DNA from 4 places in the Paenibacillus sp. FSL H8-0315 genome. Region 2 is predicted to be linked to each of the others. Evidence: riboswitches for the same ligand, from Rfam matches in the RefSeq annotation. Region 2 holds a riboswitch; each other region holds the start of a gene.
The links. Region 2 has a riboswitch for cyclic di-AMP ahead of MHB56_RS00830 (APC family permease). Riboswitches for the same ligand answer to the same signal wherever they lie in the genome.
Positions count from the first base shown of each region.

Region 1: it holds a riboswitch for cyclic di-AMP, as region 2 does, so the genes downstream of both, MHB56_RS09530 (TrkH family potassium uptake protein) here and MHB56_RS00830 (APC family permease) in region 2, are expected to answer to the same signal.
Region 3: it holds a riboswitch for cyclic di-AMP, as region 2 does, so the genes downstream of both, MHB56_RS15015 (C40 family peptidase) here and MHB56_RS00830 (APC family permease) in region 2, are expected to answer to the same signal.
Region 4: it holds a riboswitch for cyclic di-AMP, as region 2 does, so the genes downstream of both, MHB56_RS17135 (hypothetical protein) here and MHB56_RS00830 (APC family permease) in region 2, are expected to answer to the same signal.

Region 1 is NZ_JBBOTA010000001.1:2,211,598-2,216,021, forward strand. It holds gene MHB56_RS09520 (LysR family transcriptional regulator) at 1-309, shown strand, start outside; gene MHB56_RS09525 (potassium channel family protein) at 836-1,507, opposite strand; gene MHB56_RS09530 (TrkH family potassium uptake protein) at 1,521-2,879, opposite strand; cyclic di-AMP (ydaO/yuaA leader) riboswitch at 2,942-3,119, opposite strand; gene MHB56_RS09535 (CPBP family intramembrane glutamic endopeptidase) at 3,440-4,424, shown strand, end outside.
Region 2 is NZ_JBBOTA010000001.1:225,059-229,482, forward strand. It holds gene MHB56_RS00825 (iron-hydroxamate ABC transporter substrate-binding protein) at 1-655, opposite strand, end outside; gene MHB56_RS00830 (APC family permease) at 859-2,676, opposite strand; cyclic di-AMP (ydaO/yuaA leader) riboswitch at 2,801-2,960, opposite strand; gene MHB56_RS00835 (disulfide oxidoreductase) at 3,155-3,619, opposite strand; gene MHB56_RS00840 (DsbA family protein) at 3,616-4,368, opposite strand.
Region 3 is NZ_JBBOTA010000001.1:3,439,069-3,443,492, reverse strand. It holds gene MHB56_RS15025 (hypothetical protein) at 1-752, shown strand, start outside; cyclic di-AMP (ydaO/yuaA leader) riboswitch at 971-1,109, shown strand; gene MHB56_RS15020 (C40 family peptidase) at 1,167-1,595, shown strand; cyclic di-AMP (ydaO/yuaA leader) riboswitch at 1,958-2,100, shown strand; gene MHB56_RS15015 (C40 family peptidase) at 2,106-2,597, shown strand; gene MHB56_RS15010 (GNAT family N-acetyltransferase) at 2,787-3,272, shown strand; gene MHB56_RS15005 (c-type cytochrome) at 3,400-3,756, shown strand; gene MHB56_RS15000 (4a-hydroxytetrahydrobiopterin dehydratase) at 3,838-4,125, opposite strand; gene MHB56_RS14995 (hypothetical protein) at 4,354-4,424, opposite strand, start outside.
Region 4 is NZ_JBBOTA010000001.1:3,929,325-3,933,748, forward strand. It holds gene MHB56_RS17125 (hypothetical protein) at 72-524, opposite strand; gene MHB56_RS17130 (hypothetical protein) at 565-1,086, opposite strand; gene MHB56_RS17135 (hypothetical protein) at 1,101-1,655, opposite strand; cyclic di-AMP (ydaO/yuaA leader) riboswitch at 1,724-1,888, opposite strand; cyclic di-AMP (ydaO/yuaA leader) riboswitch at 2,308-2,497, shown strand; gene MHB56_RS17140 (hypothetical protein) at 2,749-3,165, shown strand; gene kdpF (K(+)-transporting ATPase subunit F) at 3,292-3,369, shown strand; gene kdpA (potassium-transporting ATPase subunit KdpA) at 3,382-4,424, shown strand, end outside.

The DNA.
Region 1 (4,424 bases), 2.0 Mb from region 2:
TACCGGCGTCTGACGGACGATCTATTCCAGCGCTGCGGGATTGATCCCGATGTGCGCATGGAGATTGACTCCTTCGAAGCCATCGTACGGCTGCTTCCGACTGTCAAAGCGGCTGCGTTGCTGCCAAAGTCTTATCTGCGTCCAGAACTGCTGAACGGCGGCGGGCTGGTGTCCTTACATATCAAGGAGCTGGAGCAAACTCAACGGACCACCTGCCTGATCTACCGTGACGATGGAAGCATGAGCACGGCGGCTCGCAGTCTGGTGCAAGTTACCGAAGAGATGTTTCTGACAGAACGTGAGCAGTAAAGCCGGACCAAATGAATCAAGGGGCGCACCTATTGATCTCCAAATGAGGCAATAAGTGAAGTACTTATAGCGTAATTAGAGAATTTCTCCCTGAAGTTCAGAGATTTCTGTTCAGCAGACTTATAATTAGGGAAAACTTCCCTAATTTTCGGCCGATTCAGTAACTAACTAATAAAGGAATCCCTCTGTTTATTAGGGAGGAATTCCCTGATGTCGTTCATTTAGAGCGAATAGCGGCTATTTTTAGGGAGGTTTTCCTAATTAGTTCACATCCACTCTGTACATCGTACAAACAAAGAACGCATATCGCCCATAATGCACCGTCACAGATACCACAAATCATCTACTACAGCCGTACGAATATCACACCTAGCAACTCGCCTACCCCCAAAGCAATATCTTAGAACACTACGCATGGTCTATAGTCATATGGCATATTAAAATCCAATACGTTTCCTACTCTTTACTCCATAAAAAAGAAGCTGCCCCTAAGTAGAATTCACTACTTTTGAGTCAGCTTCTTTTTCTATGATTCTTGGTTCACAACTTCACTCTCAAAACGGTCAATACTTTCATTAGGACCAATGAGTACCATAACATCGCCTTCACTCAAATAATCATGGGCAGTTGGAGCGACGATTATTCCGCTTTCCCTATTTAGGGCAACAATACTGCAGCCATATTTAGCTCTTGTATTTAAATCAGACAAGCTTCTGCCGTTCATGCAGGAAGGTACGGTCAGCTCGACAATTTTATAATCCTTGGACAGTTCAATATAATCCAGCAAATTGGGCGTCACCAGCTGATGTGCCACACGAATCCCCATATCCCGCTCCGGAAAAATAACCCGATCAACCCCCAGCCGCGACAGTGCGCGGCCATGAAGGATAGAGATTGCCTTAGCCACCACTTGCTTGACTCCAATCTCCTTCAACAAAATGGCCGCCAGAATGCTTCTCTCCATATTGTCACCAATCGCAACAATCCCACAATCAAAGTTCCGTACACCAAGCGAGCGCATAATTCCCTCATCTGTAGCATCTGCTACTACCGTATGCGTCAGCTGATCGCTCATTTCCTCCACGCGTTCTTCATGGTGGTCAATGCCGAGCACCTCGTAGCCCATTTCCATCAGCTCAAGCGCCAGGCTTGAACCGAAGCGACCTAAGCCGATTACTACAAATTGCTGTGCTTTCATTTCTAATTAACTCCTATCCAATAATTATTTTACCTTCCGGATACTTATACAGTGGTTTACCCTGTTTGGGACCGAGTGCATACGCTAAGGTTAGTGGACCTAGCCGACCTGCAAACATCGTCAGACAGAGTAGAATCTTACCGATCGCTGACAGTTCCGGAGTTAGCCCCATAGTCAGTCCTACCGTAGCAAAGGCGGAGGTCGTCTCAAACAAGATTGCCAAGAAATTACTGTCTTCAGTTGTGGAGAGTATCATCGACACAGAGGCGATTAACAACAAAGCCAGCAGCGTGATCGTTAATGCCTTGTAGATGCGCTCTTGAGCCAGCCGATAACGGAACAACACAACATCTTCCCGTCCACGCAGCATAGCAATTACAGCACCAATCATCATTGTAAAGGTTGTTGTCTTGATCCCGCCGCCCGTTGAGCCCGGAGAAGCACCAATAAACATAAGAATCACTATAAAAAATTGTGTAGCCTGCCGAAGTCCAGCAATATCTACTGTGTTCGCGCCAGCCGTACGGGGAGACACGGATTGAAAGAAGGCCGATAATATTTTACCGCCGAAATTCAGTGAACCCAGGGTACGAGTGTTAGTAAACTCAAATATAAAAATAACCAAAGCTCCGATCAGAATCAGCCCTGTGCTGGTGGACAGGACAACTTTACTATGTAGAGACAGCCTGCGGGTTACCCGAAACTCCACCAGATCTGACATTACAATAAAACCAATCCCGCCGGAGACAATCAGAAACATCACAATAATATTCACAAGCGGATCATATACATAATCAGTTAAACTGCGAAAATCCCCAAAAATATCGAACCCCGCATTATTAAACATAGACACCGCATGAAATATGCCATAATAAATCGCTTTTCCCAACGGCATATCAAAAGCCCAGCGAATAGACAGCAGCACAGCGGCACAGCCTTCTATGACAAGAGAATATATGAGGACTCTCCGGATCAGTCGCACAATTCCTTCCATAGAGCCTTGATTCATGGCTTCCTGTAGGATTAGCCTGTCCCGCAAAGATATTTTACGCTTTAACACCAGTGAAAATAGAGTGGCCATGGTCATAAAACCTAAGCCGCCGATCTGGATCAGGATCATAATTACGGTTTTCCCAAAAATGGTGAACGAAGTTCCGGTATCCAGCACAACAAGCCCTGTAACACAGGTTGCCGACGTTGAAGTAAATAATGCATCAATAAATTCCACGGAATTCCCGCTTGTGCTTGAGATGGGCAGCATAAGCAGCAAGGCCCCTATCAGAATGATCGATGCAAAACCAAGCACCAGTATCTGCGGCGGCGAGAGCTTCAGAAACTTAAATTCAGAAATCCTGCGAAACTGTGAAGCCACTTTGCTCACCTTCTTATCAAAAATTCCAACAAAAAAAGCACTGGAAAACCAATGCTGACTTGGTTCCTGCAGTAAATTAGCCTACGAGGTTAGCTGTCGGATTCGGACTGTGCAGGCTGCCCTATTCGTTCCCAGAACGAAATTCACCCCTGATGAAAGTGCCATTTATCGTGTACACTCCACTTTTCATCACTTCTTATGGTTCCCCCGTTTTCACCAGAAATTCGGCTACTATACAATTGCATACAAATTATATACGTTATTTAGTGAATTCACAAAGACACAATTAATGCTCATTCACATGAAAAAATGCGGTTTAAAGAGACTGCATCAAAAGGAGTGCCTTTTCTCATCACTTTTCCGTGTTTTCCCTGCAATTACACCGATTCTCATCATTCGTGCAGAAATGAACACGATAAAATTCATGGTATAAATTCACATGACTATTCTATACTATCTCTATTACCCATAAAAAGAACATATAATGTTTTTTGTAACCAACCAGGCACTAATACTATAATGGAACATAACATTGTCAGTACATAACAAGGAGGCGTTACATGAATCCCGTCGGCCAGCCCTTACAGCAACGTGCCCTCTCCAAGAGGCTCATCATCTCGGGCATTATCGGTCTTATTCTATTTATTATGTTTCAGATTTCCCCTTCACTGCTTAGTAGCCCTACAGGTGAAGATACCACCGTCATTAGCAAGGCAGAAGCCCGTGATCAAGCCATATTATTCGCAGAACAAAAGCTCAACTACACCGAAGCACCAAACGATCAATGGAATGTACTTTACCAGACGGACTCTTCCTTTTATGGTTATATGTCTCGCGAGAAGCTTGTGGAGGACTACACCAAGAAAAAATTGGATCAAAAATATCCTTTTGATGTCTTTCGTGCAACGCTTACTCCTTCAGCGGAGCAAGAGCCGCAAATCATCGTTGACCTCAATATGTATAACGGTAAGATTGTCGCTTTCTCAAAGGCTGCAAAAGTTACCTCCGAAGAGGGGTCAGGCATCGCTTCCGTTGGTGCAAAAGAGGACAAGGGAGCTGACCTCACTCTAGCGCAGAAGGAGAATCTTGCTCGTCCTTGGCTTCAGGAATGGGAAGTAAATCCTGCCAAGCTACAAATTGAATCGAATACAGGAAGCCATGGGCTAGTGTATACGGATAGTACTGTTCAGGTCGGCGAATCCTTATTGCACTATTATTTTGATTTCAGTGGAGAGCAGGTATCCAGCTTTAATGCCGGATTCACTGCACCAGCTTGGCATACCTCCTACGTACAAGGACAGACCTCTTTAGCGGAAAAGCTAACATTATTCGGTTACGGTATACCCACACTGATTTTAGGAATTCTGGCACTCGTCTACAGTATTCTTAGAAGAGAGCATACTTCCTTTAAACGTGGAGTATTCCTAAGCTCAGCCTATTTTGTAATCATGATGATCAGCACCTATAATATGCTGCCTGAATCTACGGGTGAAGGGCTAGAAGCACAGATTACCTCTGTCATTATGTTTATCATTTATGCTTTGT
Region 2 (4,424 bases):
CCAACCATAAAATAGCCGCGGACTCTTGTCCAATAGCTCCTGCAAGCTGTTCTTTCGCAGCCGCTGCTTTAACATCATAATCTTTAATGGCTTTTTCTGCTTCAGGGGTTTTGTTCAAAATCTCACCCATCTTGAGCAACGATTTGCGCCAATCTTGATTTAGTTCATCCCCAATTACATAAGTGGGTGCAATCTTATTCAACTGATCGTAAATCCCGTTCTGAACAGAAGACTCCGATGGGATGATAATAAGATCCGGAGCAAAGCTGGTTACAGCCTCTAACGGAAGGTCGTAACTAATTGTAGGAACATCCTTCAATTCAGTGGCCAGATAATCCTGAACGCCGTTTGTAACTGACCATTGAGCTACTGGAGTTACACCCAGAGTTACCAAAGAGTCTTCCAAATATGAACCCAGAACGCGCTGTGGATTAGCCGGAATCGTTACTTTATGACCCATTGCATCTGTTAACGTCTTAGGTGCAGCAGGTGCCTCTGTAGATTCTGCTGTAGGCGCTGTTGTAGGCGCTGTTCCTGCATTTGATGAGCTTTCAGCATTATTATTACCACAAGCGGAAAGTATTAGCGTCATCACTATTAGTCCGCTCATCGTCACTTTCATGCTTCCTGATCTTTTTCTGTTAAGCCAAAACATTAAAAACCCTCCTATATGTAACTGCTTTGATATTCAAAGGTGACCTTTACCTCTGCTTCACTTTTAAATGATATTGATTCTCATTCTCTGTGTCAACATATAAATTTCAAATTCTGTGGATTTGCAACAATTTCCTTCATATAAAATACAAAAGAGGTTATATTCCGAACGTTCCGGATATAACCTCATCTTTAATCTTCTACTTATTTATTTAAATGATACGGGACAGTCGCTACTACAACGTCCTTTTGATTCATTAGATACGAGCGGATTAAAAAGCTGGTCTGATTATGAAGCACGGCTTGCCACCAATGTTTGGTAATAAACTGTGGAATCAGAATCGTGATGTGATCCGTCGCAGCGGTCTTCCACTCTACCGTATCGATAAACTTCACTAACGGACGAATGATACTACGATATCTGGAACGAAGAACAATCAGGCGTACACCTGGATTCCATTCCTCCCACCGTTGCTCCATCTTATGAATGTCTTCTTCATCAAAGCCTACATACACAGCAACAACATTATCTGTTAGAGACTTCGCATAGCTGATGGAATGTAATACAGCACGTGTAACCCCTGCAACAGGAACAACTACAGTACTTCCTTTAATTACAGGTTTATCAGTAGCCGGACATATACGCAGTTGATCCGCAGTGTTCAAATAATGCTTATGAATACGGTGGAACACGAACATTACAGCAGGTAAGAAAATGAATGCCATCCATACGCTCGAGAATTTAGTAATGATAAATATAAGCGTAATCGTCAATGTAGTCAGCATACCGATGGTATTTACTACAAATCTTTTCACCCATCCAGCGGGTCTTGTTTTGATCCAATGCACCATCATCCCCAGTTGGGATAAGGTAAAAGGAATGAACACGCCAACCGCATATAATGGAATCAAACCTTCCGTATTCCCATGGAATGCAGTCACAAGTATGATAGACATAACTCCTAGAAAAATAATGCCATTTGAGAAGCCCAGGCGGTCACCACGGACCATAAATGCATGTGGCAGATATTTATCTTTTGCAAACATAAAGGCGAGCAGCGGAAACGCTGAATATGCTGTATTAGCTGCCAAGAACAAAATCACTGCTGTAATCCCTTGAATGAAAAAGTACAATCCGCCACGGCCAAAGGTCGATTCAGCGATCTGAGAGACAACCGTAGCCTTTTCATCTGGCACAATCCCATACCAATACGCCAGCACAGTGATTCCGGTAAACATAAAGCCAAGGATAAGTCCCATGATCATTAGCGTCTTGGCTGCATTCTTCTCAGCGGGTGCTTTAAAGTTTGGGATCGCATTAGATACGGCCTCAACCCCCGTTAGGGCTGAACAACCAGAGCTAAACGCTTTTAATAGTAGAAACAAACTTACATTAGATACGGCGCTGCCTATTTCAGGAACATTCGCATGCGCGCCACCCATTGCATATTTAACGATACCGGAGATAATCAGAACAACAATCGAAACCACAAACAAATACACTGGAATTGCGATAAATGAAGCCGATTCAGTCACTCCGCGAAGATTAATGATTGTTAATAAAACGATAACAGATACAGCGATGAGAACAGTATGATTATGAAGACTTGGAAAAGCCGATGTGATCGCATCCGTCCCTGCCGAGGCACTAACCGCTACGGTAAGAATGTAATCCACCAATAATGAACCCCCAGCGAGCAGCCCTGTCGGAATACCAAGATTACTCTTGGCTACGATATAAGCTCCGCCTCCTTGCGGATAAGCAAAAATCGTCTGCCGATAGGATAAAATCAGGATGGCCAGCAGGCCCAATACGGCTAATGCAATTGGCAGGGAATACCAGATGGCAGTAAACCCGGCAGCCACTAGTACAATCAGAATTTGTTCCGTTCCGTAGGCTACAGACGAGAGCGCATCAGAAGACAGAACAGCCAGTGCTTTAACCTTGGATAACTTTTCATGATCGAGTTCATTCGACTTCATCGGACGTCCGATCAATAGTCGTTTTACCTTGCTTACCATGGTGGATACAGTTCCTTTCTTTGGGAGCTGAAACGGAATTTCCGTGCGCTGTTTTCATCGGTGGATTTCATAAATGCAGACACAAAAATAAGCATACGGAAATGATCCGCATGCTTATGCATGGTCATTTTCCCACCTTGCTTACGAGGTTAGCTGGCGGATTCGGGCTGTGGTTATAGCCCTACGGTAGAGGTCTGTTCGACCCGGTTCCGATTCACCCCATTGGCATGAATGCCAAGTTTGGTTCCCCCGTTTTTCCTAAGAAAATTCAGCGCATATTCAACTTCTCACAAGGTCTAATATTAGTCTACAAAGTGCCTACAGTAAAGCGTTGAAAAAAATGAAAAAAGAATGAAAAAACATCCAATAAGCTCAAATATAGCGTCTTATTGGATGCTCTCTTTCATTATCTTCAATTATCCCTCTAGCCCGTGATTTTAATACCTTTTCAGCTTTTTTGTACCTTCCAAAGTGAAAACTAAAATCCTAAGCTCTCCTCTGCATCTACTTCAATCATTTCTTCTTCCTTACGTCCATACCAAAGAAGGAGACTAATTAGAGCAAAAGCGATTAAAGCTAACAAAGGAATCGTAATAAATCCGAAGTAGTTCAAATAATCTTTATTACAAGGAACACCAATTGTACAAGGTAGAACTTTACTTAATGCTGGAATCTTCTGTTCCGCATAATGATAGATTGAGATACTGCCACCAATCAAACTTAATGGAAGCACATAAGGAATGACGCGCTTATCTCCACGGAAAGTGGCAATTCCCAACAAAAATAACTGCGGATACATAAAAATCCGCTGAAACCAGCAAAGCTTACAAGGTTCATACTTCAAGACTTCACTTAAATACAAGCTACCAGCTACAGCAACCAAAGAGACGAACCAGGCCAGATAGAGGCAGTTACGCTTGCAAAAAGATAGGAATTTTGTCACTTTGCCTCCACTGCTTTTGCGGCGGTGTTAATTTCAGATGTAATCGCTTCAATATCGAAAGGTTCAGCCGTTTTCACTCCATTAATGTAGAGCGAAGGCGTAGTTGTCACGCCTGCGTCAGTTGCCAACTGAATGTCTTTCTTCAGCTCATCTGCATAAGTTTTCTCTTGGATGTCTTTACGCAACAGATCGTAATCGATCGCTAATTTCTCTTTTTCAGCAAGGCTTACCAAGAAATCCTCAGTGGCCCATTCCACGCTCTCATCCCCTTGCTGCGCATACACAGCATCATAGAACTTCCAGAATTCATCCTTATTCTGATGGTATACAGACAATGCAGCTAGTGAAGCTGTCTCAGAGTCAGGACCAACGAAAGCCATATTTACAAAGTAAAGAGCTGCTTTTCCCTCGTTGACAAAATCTTGAACAATTTTCGGTTTCATGGAGCCAGCAAACTGGGAACAAGCTGGACATTTGAAATCACCAAATTCAACAAGCTTAACAGGTGCATCCTCATTACCAATCCTAGGTAGCTCACTGTAATTGAATTCTACCGGTTCTCCTGTAGAGACATTCTTTGCTGCATCTTTCGAAGCTAACATAAACAATCCAACAAAAATGATAACTACTACAGCTATTGAACTAATAACTAAAATTCTCGTTTTCTGCTTCTGTTGCTCCTGTTCTACCCGTCGTTTCTCTTGTTTGCTCAACTGGGGAACATTTGGACTTTTTTTAGGTTTACTCAAGGAGAATTCCTTTCTGTCCTCTAGGGACTAATGTAGTTTTTATCATATACATTTAA
Region 3 (4,424 bases), 3.2 Mb from region 2:
TGCTCTGGGGCTACTTTATGTATGGTTTCATCCGATCTGCTATTATTCCAATTCTACTGCGCTATCCAGATAAAGACGCCGGCGGCAGCGGTATGGGCAGACTGTTGTATTATATCGAGGGACAGTTCAGCTTGAATACTGACCCTGCGATACGCACTTGGTTATGGATGCTTCTAGGACTTGTTGTCTTGCGACTTCTGCTTTCTCCTTTCATAAGGGCAGGATTGCTGCATGAGCTGCACCAGGAGCGAAAGGGCGAGCGCGGGCTGTTCTTTTTCCCCGGCATGAAGATCTATGGACTACCTGTCTTAGTCTTTAGCCTAATCGAATGGGTGCTGACCCTGCTGCCGCTTTACTGGCTTGCTCCAAAAATGTACGGGCTGTTCTTATCCTCTTTGTTTAACTACACTTTGTTACTTCATTTAGTACCATACGTATTGGCATGGCTTATATATATTTTTATCGTGCGCCTGTTTCTTCTATATATGCAGTTTGGTTACACCGGCGGTACAGGAATGTTCTCCTCACTGTTCATCTGCTTGCGGTCACTGATTCCTGCTATAGGTGTTTCCATTGTACTTGGTGCGGGAGGCTTGCTCTTACTGCTAGTGTGCGGACTGACGGGTCTGTTCTGTCCCGGCCTGCCGGCACTTATAATACGGCAAATCTCACCACTACCTTCTACGCTCTTAAAAATGTGGGGAATCTCTGCACAATATCATCTATGGTGTAGCAAAGCATTTCCACAATAAATTAACCTTATTTGACATAATAAAAAGGTCCCAATTCCTGTATTCAGGAGCTGGGACTTTTTCTCATTACGGATAACTTAAGAGTATTTGCAAAATCATAAAAGCTCTGTTACAATAAGTCCTGTGCTATTAGTAACAATTTTGTAATCAATTGAAACGATTCCTACATAACTAAATGTATTTATCGTAAGTGTAACTGTCGAAACGTCATTCTCTTGGTGCTTAACACGCCTAATTCCTTTGCACCGGGAAGTGGGGGAACCATATTTTGGGTGAATTGATCTCGCTTTACAGGGATCATAGGGAATCTTCTACCGAACCCTTAAGCTAACCTCGCAGGCCTTGGAAGGAGTACATCTTTTGAAAAGACATAATTTAAGAAAAAAATGCGTCGCTGCGGCGCTAGGACTTGTAATGGCATTATCTATTGGTGGAGGAAGCGCCTTTGCCGACTCTAAGATGGACACTGTAATCTCAAAGACTATTGGAGTTGCCTATAAAACCGGAGGTACAAGCACTGCCGGATTTGATTGCTCTGGATTTACAAAATATGTATTCAAGAATGTGGGTCTTACTTTACCTCGTACATCAAAAGCTCAATATAGCGTTGGAACTGCTGTATCCAAAAGCAATCTGCGTTCTGGTGATCTAGTGTTCTTTAACACACTTGGCAATGGAGTATCCCATGTCGGCATTTATGTTGGAAACGGAAAATTCGCACAATCGTCCTCTTCGCGTGGAGTGACCATCACTTCACTCAGTCAGGCCTACTGGGCCAATCGTTATGTTGGCGCTAAAAGAGTAATGAGTACTTCAGCTTATCAAGCTGTAGCCTTCGATTGAAACCTTCCTCACAACTATAACCTCATAATTACAACTATATGAACCTGAATCTGATTATGCCCGTAATCAAATTCGGGTTTTTCTTTTTTCCATAATATATTTTTACACTAATAGAGCCCAATTGAAACACGTTTATTTGATAAAAATTGCAATTATATTAAAAATTAGGTCATTATTAACGCTTACATATGCCTTTCTACCGTAAAAATGCCAATTTTTCTGCATTAATATGTTAAAAACGATTGCCAAGCGGCTTTCTGTTTGTTACAATTAGCGCAGTGAGATTTTAGTAACATTTTTGTAATCATTAAGTTGTTATTTACAAAGGTTTTGTCATGTATTGATTACAAGCTAATCCTAATCAACAGTATGAGCCGAGTTTCCTAACTATTAGGAAAACGGGGGAACCAACTTTGGGTGAATTGACCTCCATTATATAGAGGGGTCATAGGGGACCTTCAACCGAACCCTTAAGCTAACCTCGTAGGCATTTGGAAGGGGTATACACTTTTGAAGAAGAAGTTAGCAGCAGCAGTACTAAGCTTTTCCATCATCCTCACCATCGGAGCAGGAAGCGCTTTCGCAGATTCCAAAATGGATAAAGTGATTGACAAGGCCATCGGTACTAAATACGTATCCGGCGGTATATCCACTAACGGATTTGATTGCTCCGGATTTACAATGTATGTGTTTGATAAGATTGGCATTAACCTTCCACACCAATCAGGTTCCCAATATCAAATGGGCACAGCAATCTCCCGTGATGATATAAGAGCCGGAGATCTTGTATTCTTCAATACAAGTGGCAAAGGTGTCTCCCATGTCGGCATTTATGTCGGTGAAGGTAAGTTCGCACACGCTTCTACCTCACGCGGTGTTACGATTAGCTCTCTGAGTGATAGCTACTACGTGAAACGCTACGTTGGTGCCAAGCGCATTATGAGCACAGACGCTTATCAATCGGTTGCTGCTGAATCGGAAGACAATGATGATGTGCAATAAGTAACGTACATAGGCTCTTTTCCAAGGTAACTCTTGGAGGAGAGCTTGTTTTTTTGTCTTATTACTTATTTACCCCTCTCATAATTTGTAAAACATTCCTCTCATATAAAGTTTCTGAGTCGAACCTCCCCCATTTTGTATATAATTAGTAATATAGCAATGTCCTCGTGAAAGGAGATCGTTGACTTTATGATAAATCCCTCGGTAACTTTTCATGTTGTTCCTATGGAGGCAATTCACGGAGAAGCTATTTGTAAGTGGAGCTATACGCCCCCATATAATATTTATGGCTGGATGCCGTGGGAGCAGATGCAGGCTCTTGGCATCGAGTTTGGTGATCCGCAGCTCCGGGAGGAACAATATATCTCCATATTAAATGAACAAGAGGTTTTGTGCGGATTCGCACAGTTGTTCCCGATGGAAGGAGTCGTCCGTTTAGGAGTTGGGATGCGCCCCGATCTATGCGGCCATGGTTTAGGCAAACTATTCGTAGATGCCATCGTCCAGACAGCCTTGAGTCGTTATCCTGATCGAGAGATAGATCTAGAAGTCCTGACCTGGAACCAACGCGCCATTCGAACTTATCAAAAATGTGGATTTACGATTACAGATACGTATGAACGCCGCACACCTACAGGAGACAAACCTTTTTATTGCATGGTCTATGACAAATGATATTAAATACCAGATATTTCATAAGAATGATTGTATTCTCGTTCATTTTTTTGTCACAAACCCTATGATAACGCTTCACCATAAGCTATAATGTAGGGAGCAGCTTACATAGAAGGGACGAATTGGGATGCAGAAATGGATCATGAGCGGTTTGTTTTTTGCCGCCTGTGCCTTTGCGGTAGTACTCATGTTTACACTTCCGGGTAAAGAAGAGGTAGCGGAAGAAAATAAGCCCACGATGCCGGTAGTTCAACTGGACGCAGCAAAGGCAGAAGCAACCGTGAAAGCCAGCTGTATCACCTGTCACGGCGATCAGCTTCAAGGTGGAGTTGGACCAAGTCTTCAGAATGAAGGCGGCCAGCATGACGCTGAGGAAATCTACAGCATCGTCACCAAAGGACGTGGTCAAATGCCTTCCTTTAAAGAGAAGCTAGCCCCTGAAGAGATCGCCAACGTCGCACTCTGGCTCTCAGAGAAAAAGTAACCCATCAAGCAACTAAAAACGCCCGTGTATGAGATAGGTGACTATCTATGCACGGGCGTTTATTTTATGATTTTGGCTAAACTAATGATTTTTTTCAAAGGCTTCATTAAATTCATGCGCCGCTCGAAGATCTAGAGCCGTAATCCCATCTTCTTCATTAGATTCAAGTCGCAGGGTAACTGTTTTATAATCAATCGTAATATGTGGATGATGATCGAAGGCTTCTGAAATCGTGGCTACTTCATCAACGAACGCAATGCCCTTCATATATTGGCTGAACATATATTTTCGCACCATAACATTATTATCCAGCTTCCATCCCTCCAGCTTGGTGATCTCCTCACGCAGTTCCTCTTCCGTAAATAACAATTCGTTTCCTCCCTTACAAAAAATTGCAGTAAAGTGCGCAGTTCCCTTTACATGACTTAGGCGTTAAACAAAACATCCCTTAGCTTCTGAGGTCCAAGGGATGTGCCAGGATAAAGGCGATATTTTCGATTTAATGTATTCACAAATCCCAGCGATTATAACTCGGCTTTATCAATTTTAACACGGGCTACTAACTACGGGCAAATTACGTCCAGACGTCTCCTCTGCCTAAATCAAAACCACTGAAGCCAAATCCTCTTCGCCAACTAAAATATTAATGCGATGCGTGTCCTTATCGT
Region 4 (4,424 bases), 3.7 Mb from region 2:
CTTCAATTAAAGGCTCCTGAGTCCGTTAGATGCTTCATGCGCTTAAAGATTGTCTGAATTCTAGTCAGTGACTAAATTATAGAAAGATTTGCGCTCGTTAGTATATCCGTTTGGGTGGTCATCTGCTCCCGTACAGCTCTAAGCTGTGTTTTCAGTGCGGGAACACTTTTTTGCAGAATAATGCTTATTTGAGAAAGAGGCAGCTTTAGACCGTACCACATGACCTTCACAAGCTGTTCCTCCCAAGGTAATGCCTTAGCCGATAGAAGCGAGCGCCGGGCAAAAGAATCAGCACACTGGCGAATACAAGTGCGGTAAGCGTGGATAGAGAATAACTGAGGATCGAAATCATCCTGACGATATATTTTATGAAGCTCTGTGAAGGTGCGGATAGTAATCTTGTCTGCCTCATTAGATTGTTCTAACAACATGGAACTAAGTACGTAGACTTCATTAGTATACTTTTGAACACACTCTGCAAATTTAGTACTGTAGGTGGACTCGGGAGGTAAGGGGTCAGGCATGGTGAACACGATCCTTTCAGATTGAGAGATTTGCTTGAATCTATAATATAGAAAAGTAAGAGATGGATTTATTGATGAGATCGGCGGTGTCTGGTTCCGGGCAACTGTGTTTCTGCTGGGAGGCACTGGATAAAGCTTTGGAAGGTTTGTAGTAGAGCCGTTCACTTCTGGAATTGCTCCCCCCTGCTGCAACACTGTACAGACGCCCTTGCTGAATATGCCCTGCCAAGGATTTACCCTGGAGCTTGGCCTTTAAATCCTGCAAAGCACCCTGAACTAGCTCAAGCTTAACCTGCTCCCAATCTGAACCTTCGCGACGGACCTTATCCAGCGCTTCCTCAAGACGGCAATGACAGATAGCCCGTAAAAAAGAACTCCATTTAATGAGATCGAAATTTTTGGTGTTGGCAGAGATCAGACAAGCCCCCCAACTGCAGCCTCCCTTACAGGTGAGCTTCAGAATACCATAACGGCAGCCTTCAGCCCCTTCCATTCCATAGTGAATAGGCTCGGGTTCATCCAATACAAATACTTCAATGCGGGATAGTCTGCGCTGGTCCATAGTAGGGTTCCTCCTTAGATTTCCAAAAGCTTTAAGTCAACATGATGAGTGACACTAGCCTTTTCTACACAAGCGAGCATCTCCATTTTATTCTCACAGACTGCGGTATGCTCTAGCCATAGTCGGAACTTCTCTTTTCGTATAACAGATAGATGTAAGGGAAAGGTGCTGCGGGATCTCAAGACATACCAACCGGCGCTTACATCTTTCCAAGGCTCCTTGAAGGCTGTAAACCACGGGAGCTTTTGGTGTGATGACCAATCCTGCTGCTGCTGTTGTTCTCGAATTTTTTTATATATCTCATATACAATCTTAGAGTCTAAACAGTCTTTACAAGAAGAAGGTGTGCTGAACTGGCGAAGGGCTTGGATCTGGTTCTGGCCAAATGCATAGCCTACAATGTACCTGTGATTATGTTCTTCGAACCACAAGGCCCCGAAACAAACGTAATTTAGACTTATCGGCTCAAGCAGTCCTTGATGTATCCCTAAATAATAGTGCTTCAAAACATTCACCCCATCCAGCGTGCTATCACCTAATAAGCTCAGGTAACGCAAAAACCGCAGCAAGAGGAGGACCTCTGCTGCGGTTTTGGATTACAGGCAGATATACCTGGGCCAAAGCGTGGCGGATCAAGGGTCTCTCTCTTTACGCTTACGAGGTTAGCTGTCGGATTCGGACGGTGAGAGTCGCCCTACCTATTGAGACTTATGCAGTCTCCTTTGGATTCACCCCAAGTAGGCCAGGTGGCCTGATGGTTCCCCCGTTCCCTGCGAATGCAGGAACTCAGCGTTGATTGTTTTTCATGAATTAGATTCAACCCGAATCATACTCTTTTCAAGATTTTCTGTAAAAAACGGAAAATGTTCTTTTAGAGCAATTTTAACCATATCCTGCCGACTACGACTGAAAAACGAGGTAAATAGGTATTTATGGCGTGTTATCGCGCCTCTTTCTCGCTCAGCCTCAGCTTCTTGCGTTTCTACCTATAATGGGAATTTGCAGTATTTTCGCTCTAAAAAGGTGAATAAAATCACATGGGTTATAGATAGCGATTAAACGCTCCAAACTCGAGTAAACAAGAGATATAGAGAGATTAGATATCAAGTAAGCGCTATCTAATGGGAAAATAGTTTTTAATTTGCATTATTTTGGCATCATTCAGGTTTTACAAGTCTTCGTGCATAAGAGTATGATTACTCCTGTTTCAACGACAATCGAATATTTGATCCGCTTAATTTCCGGTAAGGAAAGCGGGGGAACCAACAATCGGCAGCCGATGTGAGAGTCGGAAGCCGATTATGGGGTGAATCCTGTAGAGGGTGTGAGTGAGCTCGCATCTATACAGGTAGGGCGACTCTCACCGCCCGAATCCGACAGCTAACCTCGTAAGCGTATGGAGAGAGGATGAGTGCAATGTGACCGCTAGCGAGCCACAGAGGAGATCCTTTGTGGCTTTTTGCTGTGCTCTTAGAAGCAAAGCATTTATGGAGGCCTCCCCTAAGAGGTCGCTAAATTCATCATTAGCGGTATTTGTAAGGCAGCGTCTAATGACGTGACACAACCGAGCTTTAGGTTGTGCCCGAAAATGACGATAGGTCAACATCCTTTCGGAGATTTTCGTTGCCTCCTTGTTGTAAATGAGCAGGAGGAGAAAAAAAGATGACGGATCAGAATGAATATGTGCTTGTATGTGCGCCTACAAAGGCGGGAGAACATTTCATTAAACTTCTGAAGTTCAGGGGTATTAAGATGGCGGGATTAACCAACAATGTGGCTGAGAAAGCTTTACTTGAGGAGCTCGGGATTGAGCAGGTTATTCTAGTGGATACCCGCCATCAGAGCACTTGGTTTCGCCCATCGTTCCCGGTAGGCAGGGTATATCTGTTTGAGAGCAGCTTTCCGCTTTGCTGCCGCTATATTCAGATGTGCCGTACCTGGACGACACAGCCGATTTTTGTGATTACAAGTTCAATAAATCCTAGATTGGTCTATAAAAGACTTGGTGCGAGCTATGTAATCTATTCCCATAGTGGTGATGCTGATTTTCTAATCGATAGATCACCTCATCAAGGATAATGGAAGGAGTGCGGAAGATATGATGGATCTGTATATGGTGGCTTCGTTAGCTGTAATTTACGGGTTATTTTATGGCTTTATGCGCTGGTGCGCAGGTGTAGTTGAGGATACGGGGAGGGATAAGCTGTGATTCTAGTAATCGCTGTTACCCTACTGTTGTTTATATATCTGGTTTACGCGTTGATTCATCCTGAGAAATTTTAAGGAGGGGCATTCATGGGCATTTTGCAAATAGTCGTCGTAATTGTAATTCTCATCTTGCTGGTCAAGCCGATGGGAACGTATTTATATCATGTATTTTCTAACGAACCGAATCGTACGGATCGCTGGTTTGCAGGCACAGAGAAAGGTATTTATAAGCTGATTGGCCTGAAAAAACGGGACGGAATGTCCTGGAAGAAGTATGCACTCAGCTTTGTTTTAACTAATATCGTACTGGTTTCTTTCAGTTATATTTTTCTAAGATTACAGCGGGGATTGCCGCTGAACCCGAATGGAATTGCCGATATGGAACAGACGCTTTCATTCAATACGGTGATCAGCTTTATGACCAATACGAACCTGCAGCATTATAGCGGGGAGACGGGACTATCGTATTTTTCACAAATGGCAGTCATCACGATGATGATGTTCACGTCTGCAGCGAGCGGATTTTCTGTTGCGGTTGCTTTTGTCAGAGGGATTACAGGACAGAAATCAGTCGGGAACTTTTTCGAGGACTTCGTAAAAGCACATATTCGTGTATTCATTCCATTAGCTCTGCTAGTTTCATTGGTGCTGGTAGGATTGCATGTGCCACAAACGCTCAAGCCATCGCTTGAGGTCACTACACTCGAAGGGCAGACGCAACAAATCGCTATCGGTCCAGTCGCTTCTTTGGAATCAATTAAACACTTAGGTACGAATGGTGGCGGCTTCTTCGGAGCCAATTCAGCGCATCCTTTTGAGAACCCTAATCCACTTACGAACGTTCTGGAGATTCTCTCTATGTGGATGCTGCCAGCCTCTCTGCCATATATGTACGGATTGTTCGCTAAGAACAAACGTCAGGGCTGGGTGATTTTCACAGCAATGATGACCTTGTTCGTATTACTGCTGGGATTGAATTATTATGCGGAAACCAAAGGCAATCCAGCTATCAATGCGCTGGGGATCGAGTCTTCGCAAGGCAGCATGGAAGGTAAAGAGGTACGTTTTGGTATCCCGCAATCTTCGCTGTTCACTTCGGTAACAACGGCAGCTACGACAGGTAGTGTTAA